One region of the Nonomuraea sp. C10 genome, then DNA from elsewhere that is predicted to be linked to it. Evidence: riboswitches for the same ligand, from Rfam matches in the RefSeq annotation. Region 1 holds a riboswitch; the other holds the start of a gene.

Region 1 (3,199 bases):
CGCGCGCACCCCCGTCCCGGCACCGCGCCTCGGCGCTCAATCGTGTTCAGGTCAGCCGGCACCGGCTCCACCATCTCTTTCCTTTCGAAGCCGGGGCCTGGACCTGCGACCGGCGAGTAGGCGCGTGCCGGACAAACCGTCCGCACGCGCCGTTTTCGACGCTAGCCGATCGTGCGGCCCCGGCTGCCACCAGGCCACATCTTCCCAGGCAACAAGCAGGAAAGGGACCTATCGGTGGCCCGCGTGCCCCCAGTCCAGCAGAGCCTGCGCGGTCTGGAAGCGGCGGCCGGAGTCGGTCTCGCCGAGGATCACGCCGACCAGGCGGTTGCCGTCGCGCTCGCCGGCGAAGGCGAGCGTGTAGCCCGCGTCCCTGGTGTAGCCGGTCTTCACGCCGAGGGCGCCCGGCGCGGCGAGGAGGCGGTTGGTGTTCTTCCACGCGTACGAGCCGTGCTCGGACGTCGACTCCACGGCGTGGTACCGGGTCGAGGTGATCTTCTTGAGGGTCGGGTCATCCAGCGTCGCCTTGGCGAGCGTCGCTTGGTCGCGGGCGGTGGAGTGGCCGCCGCCCCGGTAGGGCATGCCGTCGGCGTTCACGTACACGGTGTCGGTCATGCCGAGCTTGCGGGCGGTGTCGTTCATCTCGGCGACGAACCCGGGCACGCCGGGGCCGTAGGCACGGGCGAGCGCGTGCGCGGCGTCGGCGCCGGACGGGAGCATCAGCCCGTACAGCAGGTTCTCGACGGTGAGGGTGTCGCCGGCGCGCAGGTGGGCCACCGAAGCGCCGCCCTGGCTGCCGTACTCGACGTCCTCGGCGGTGATCGTGACCTTGTCCGTCGGCTTGGCCTGCTTGAGCACGGTGTAGGCGGTCATCGCCTTGGTGAGGCTGGCGACCGGCCTGCGCAGGTCGGCCTCCTTGCTGAAGTGCACCTCGCCGCTCTTCGCGTCCATCAGGTACGCGGCGCTGCCGGCCACGGAGGGGGCGTTGGCGAGGGGCCGCTCGACGGCCGCGGCCGGAGTGGCGGCCTGGGCGGCGCCGGCGGCGGTGGTCATGGCGCCCGTGGCTACGGCGAGGCCGAGCAGGGCACTGCTGATCCGATGGCTGATCCGATGGCTGATCCGATGGGTGAGACGCATGAAGGGATTGCTCCTAGCTTCCATGCCGCCTACCGGGTTAGCTGACGGGTTCGGGCGTGGAAGTGCCCTACGGCGCGAGATCGGGCGCCGATTCACCCCGGAATGAGAGTGGGTCCCCGGCTCCGCCGGATGGCGGATTAGGCGGCCGCGCGAAGGCGCGGTCCGGGCAGAACACAGCGGTCGCATGGCGGACCCCGCTGCTGCAAGCCTCAAACGTAGCAAAAAGGAATAAAACGGTCAAATGTTCGCCTATGAAGCTCAGTACGTGGCGCGTCCCCCGCTGATGTCGTACACGGCGCCGGTGGAGAAGCTGACCTTGTCGGAGGCCAGCCAGGCGATCAGTTCGGCGACCTCCTCGGGGCGGCCGACGCGGCGCATCGGGATGAGCCCGGTGATGTGCGCCAGCGCCTCCGGGCCGGTGTCGGCGTTCATCGGGGTCTCGATGACGGCCGGGGCGATCACGTTGGCCAGCACGCCGCTGGTGGCGAGTTCCTTGCCGAGCGACTTGGTCAGCGCGATGACGGCGGCCTTCGAGGCGGAGTACGGCGCCATGTTGGGGTTGCCGTCCTTGCCGGCCATGCTGGCGATGTTGACGACGCGGCCCCACCCGCGCTCGCGCATGCCGGGCACGAAGGCGCGGCAGGTGTGGAAGGTGCCGTCGACGTTGACCTCGAAGGTGCGCCGCCAGCCGTCGAGCGGGAGCTGCCAGAGCGGGGCGTTGGGGCCGACGATCCCGGCGGAGTTGACCAGGATGTCGACCGGGCCGATCTCGTCGGCGGCGGCCTGGACGGCGGCGGCGTCGGTGACGTCCACGACCAGGTCCGCGCCGTCGGCGATGTCGAGGGTGACGACCCGGACGCCGTCGGCTTCCAGGCGGACGGCGGCGGCTCTGCCCAGGCCGCTGACCCCGCCGGTGATGAGAGCGGTGCGCATGTCTCTTTCCAATAGTTGGAATCGATAACACATGAGTGGAACTGTCTGTGAGGCTAACCGGCTCCCGCCACCCGGGGAAGCCTTCTCCGCGAGCAACTTCCGTTTCCTGGAACGACGGTCTAACGTACGGAATATGCCCGAATGGACGGAGGAGCAGCGGCTCGTAGGCTCCGATCGCGTGCTGGCGGTGCTCGCGGAGCTGGCCCGTCACCCCGACGGGGTGGGGCTGGAGGAGATGGCGCGGGCGGTGGACAGCTCGAAGCCGACGGTGCATCGGGCGCTGGCCTCGCTGCGCCGGGCCGGGTTCGCCAGCCGGCACGGACACGGCCGCTACGTGCTCGGCGACGAGTTCCTGCGCATGGCCTTCGCCCACCACGAGGCCCGCCCCGACCACGTCCGCGTGACCCCGATCCTTGAGGCGCTGTGCGACCGGTACGGCGAGACGGTGCACTACGCGGTGCTCGACGGCCCCTGGGTCGTCTACCGCTCCAAGCTCGACCCGCCGTCCGGGGCGGTCCGGCTGAGCTCCGTCGTGGGCGGCCGCAATCCGGCCCACTGCACCGGCGTGGGAAAGATGCTGCTGGCCGCCGCCCTGCCCGACGAGGACGCGGTGCGCGCCTGGGTGGGCGACCGGACGCTGGAGCGGCCCACCGGCCGCTCCATCGGCACGGCCGGGGAGCTGCACGCCGAGCTGGTACGGGTCCGCAGACAGGGCTATGCCGTCGACGACCAGGAGAACGAGCCGGGCGTCAACTGTCTCGCGGTCCCGGCCTACCTGACCTCGCCCACCGTGCCCAGCGGCGCGATCAGCATCAGCGGCCTCGCCTACCGCACCCCCGTGCGGGCGCTCGTGGACGACCTGCCCGCCATCCTCGCCATCGTCTCCGGCGATCGGCCCCCTTCCAGCTAACGGAGAAGACACGTGCAGCTCATGCGCATCGGCGCGCCAGGCGCCGAGAAGCCCGTCGTCCGCGTGGACGAGACCCACTACATCGACGTCTCCGACGTCACCCCCGACTTCGACGAGCGGTTCTTCGCCCGGGGCGGCGCCGCCCTGCTCGCCGACCGGGTCGCGACAGGTCAGCCCCGCGCGTTCGCCGGCGAGCGCGTCGGCGCCCCGATCGCCAGGCCG
Region 2 (3,199 bases), 2.7 Mb from region 1:
CGCTCCCAGTCCAGGGTCGGGGCCGAGATCCGCCTGCCGAACGCGCTCGCCGTCCACGGGTTCGACATCGGCGCGATGAACAGCGACTGCAGGCCGTCGGACGCGAACGCCGAGAACGTCATGTAGAGGTTGCCGTCGAGGGGGGCAGGCTGCCCTGCTCCACCGAGTAGTACAGGTACCAGCGGCTGCCGACCATCTCCAGGTGCGGCGCCCACATCGTGTTGCCGCCGGTCCGTACGACGACCTGCTCGGGCGCGCTGCGCAGCCCGGCGATCGTCGCCGAGCGGCGCATGACCACGTCGGAGTTCCACGTCGTGGCGACGTAGTAGTAGAAGCCGTTGTGGAAGACCAGCGTCGGGTCGGCGCTGTTGGGCGTCGGGACGACGGGGTTGGTGAAGGACGGGCCGGGCGCCGCCTGGGCGCGGCCGGTCGTGAACAGGGCTGACAGGACGATCGTGACGACGGCGAGCGTCAGGATCCGGCGCGCCGTGCCCGGCAGGGAAGCCAACACGAGGACTCCTTGGGGGGTGGGGTCGACCGGTTGTGTTAGCGCTAACACAACTGGTTGCTTCGTCGTGCTCACTTGCTGGTGGAGAGACGTGTGCCAAGTGTTAACGCCAACACCCCAACCGTCAAGGGCGCCTCCGCCGCTGGCTGGGAGGTGGGACAACCTTCAGAGTGCCTGAAGCTTCCGCTAAGCTTCAGTAACCCTGAAGGTTGGAGGATCGAACGTGAGGGATCACGTCCTGCTGTCCGTGCACGTCCTGGCGGCCATCGTGTTCGTCGGGGGCTCGGCCGTGGCCGCGAGCCTGTTTCCCCGCTACGCCCCCGTGGCGGGCCCACCGGGCGAGGGCGAGCGCAGCCCGTCCGTGGCCGCCGCGCTGCACCGCATCACCCGCGGCTACAGCCTGTTCGGTCTGGTGGTGCCCGCCGTCGGCATCGTGATGGCGCTCGCGCAGGGCCGGATGGGGGAGCTCTGGATCGTCGCCTCGATGGTGCTGACCGGCGTCGCGGCCGTCCTGCTGGCCACCCAGATCTACCCGCGCCAGCGGGACGCGCTGCGCGACCCGGACGACGGGAGCCGGCTGCGCGCGCTGTCCATGCTCGCCGGCTTCTACAACCTGGTCTGGGCGGCCGTGGTCGTGCTGATGGTCGTCCGGCCGGGAGCGTGACCGGCGATAGCGCCGGTCAAATCCGAATTGTGGTGAGTTGCGGCGTTTGTCAGATTGCATTACGTTGAGGCTTCATTTGCCCAGACCGTGCGTGCCCCACCCCCGGGGAGCGCACGGCCGCCGAATCCGTTCGCGGAGCCGGGGACCCATTCCCCTTGGGGTGAATCGGCGCACCACGCGCCGTAGGGCACTTCCACGCCCGAACCCGTCAGCTAACCCGGTAGGCGGCATGGAAGCTAGGAGCAAGCCCCCAGATGAACGTCACCCACCGGTTCGGCGGAGCGCTGATCGGCCTCGCCGTCGCCGCCGCGGCGCTGACCGCCGGCAGCACCGCCGCCCACGCCGCCCCGCCGGTCGCCACCCCCGTCGACGCCGCGCACGCCCCCGCCGTCCTGGCCACGGCCGCCCACCTGGTCGACGCCACCACCGGCCAGGTCCACTTCAGCAAGGAGGCCGACCTGCGCAGGCCGGTCGCCAGCCTCACCAAGATGATGACCGCGTACGTGGTGCTCCAGCGGGCCGAGCCCACCGACAAGGTCGAGGTCACCACCGCCGACGTCGGCTACGCCGCCAGGGGCGGCGCCGCGGTCGCCCACCTGCGCGCCGGCGACACGCTGACCGTCGAGGACATGCTGCACGCGCTCATGCTGCCCTCCGGCGCCGACGCCGCGCACGCGCTCGCGCGCACGTACGGGCCGGGCGTCGAGGAGTTCGTGGCCGCGATGAACGCCACCGCCCGGCAACTCGGCATGAACGACACGCTGTACGTCAACGCGGACGGCATGCCCTACGGCGGCGGCGGCCACTCCACCGCCCGCGACCAGGTCCGCCTGGCCCAGAAGGTGCTGGAGAACCCGACCCTGGAGAAGGTCACCTCGACCCAGTACCACACCGTCCCCGCGACCTCCGAGCGCCGTTCGTACTCGTGGCGCAACACCAACCGCCTGCTCGGCACCTCCGGCGCGCTCGGCGTCAAGACCGGCTACACCCGCGCCGCCGGTTACACGCTCGCCTTCGCCGCCGATCGGGGCGGCAGCCGGCTCGTCGGCGTCCTCCTCGGCGAGACCAGCTCCAGCCGCCGCTTCCAGACCGCCGAGGCCCTGCTCGGCTGGGCCGGCGCCGCGGCCGCACAGCGATAGCGGTCTCCGTGCGAGCGGCCCGGCCAGGGCCGCTCGTACGGACGGACCGCCGCACCCTCTAAGGTCCTGTTGACCATTTCAAGCCGCGTGAGAACGGGACCCCCCATGAACCTCGCACTGTGGATCGTCGCGGGCCTGCTGGCCGCCGTGTTCGGTGTGGCCGGGCTGATGAAGCTGGCGCAGCCCAAGGAGAGGCTCGCGGCCGCCGGCCTGGCCTGGACGGAGGACTTCTCCGTCGGCGCGGTCAAGGCCATCGGCGGGCTGGAGGTGCTGGCCGCGCTCGGGCTGATCCTGCCGGCGACGTTCGGCGTCGTCCCGATCCTCACCCCGCTGGCGGCGGCCGGGCTGGTCATCGTCATGATCGGCGCCGCGGTCACGCACGGCCGGCGCGGGGAGCATCCGGCGATCGCCGTCAACGTGGTGCTGCTCGTCCTGGCCGCGTTCGTGGCCTGGGGCCGCTTCGGCCCCCATGCCTTCTGACGTGACAGCTCGGCCCGGGATTCACGGGTGCGCCGTCGAGACCCGCTCCACCAGGTCAGGCTGGAAGACCACGTGACGGTGCTCGTGGCCGCCGGGGCTGTTGGCCTCCTCCAGCAGCATCAGCGCCGCGGTGCGGCCCAGCTGCTCGCGCGGCTGGCGGATCGACGACAGCGGCACGGCCGCCGCCGCGGCGAAGTCGATGTCGTCGTACCCGAGAATCGCCACGTCGGCGGGGACCCGCAGGCCGCGCTGGGTGAGCTCCTGCAGCACGCCCATCGCCACCAGGTCGTTCGCGCAGAACACGGCGGTGGGCCGCTCCTCGCGGGCCAGGCCGGCCAGCTCCTTGCCGGCCTGGCGGCCGGTGGCGACGGTGAGGTCCGGCAGCGGGATCACGGTCAGCTCGCTGTC

What was found. A riboswitch is a leader RNA that binds a small molecule or an ion and turns the genes downstream of it on or off. The one in region 1 is predicted to bind cyclic di-AMP.
Region 2: it holds a riboswitch for cyclic di-AMP, as region 1 does, so the genes downstream of both, FR742_RS16880 (D-alanyl-D-alanine carboxypeptidase family protein) here and FR742_RS04490 (D-alanyl-D-alanine carboxypeptidase family protein) in region 1, are expected to answer to the same signal.

The regions. Positions count from the first base shown of each region.
Region 1 covers NZ_VPFF01000001.1:958,499-961,697, forward strand. Annotated here, with positions in the region: gene FR742_RS04490 (D-alanyl-D-alanine carboxypeptidase family protein) at 229-1,134, opposite strand; cyclic di-AMP (ydaO/yuaA leader) riboswitch at 1,146-1,288, opposite strand; gene FR742_RS04495 (SDR family NAD(P)-dependent oxidoreductase) at 1,393-2,067, opposite strand; gene FR742_RS04500 (IclR family transcriptional regulator) at 2,201-2,977, shown strand; gene FR742_RS04505 (fumarylacetoacetate hydrolase family protein) at 2,990-3,199, shown strand, end outside.
Region 2 covers NZ_VPFF01000001.1:3,691,717-3,694,915, reverse strand. Annotated here, with positions in the region: gene FR742_RS16890 (family 43 glycosylhydrolase) at 1-122, opposite strand, end outside; gene FR742_RS45225 (family 43 glycosylhydrolase) at 119-511, opposite strand; gene FR742_RS16885 (hypothetical protein) at 732-1,172, shown strand; cyclic di-AMP (ydaO/yuaA leader) riboswitch at 1,281-1,414, shown strand; gene FR742_RS16880 (D-alanyl-D-alanine carboxypeptidase family protein) at 1,427-2,311, shown strand; gene FR742_RS16875 (DoxX family protein) at 2,417-2,791, shown strand; gene FR742_RS16870 (LacI family DNA-binding transcriptional regulator) at 2,813-3,199, opposite strand, start outside.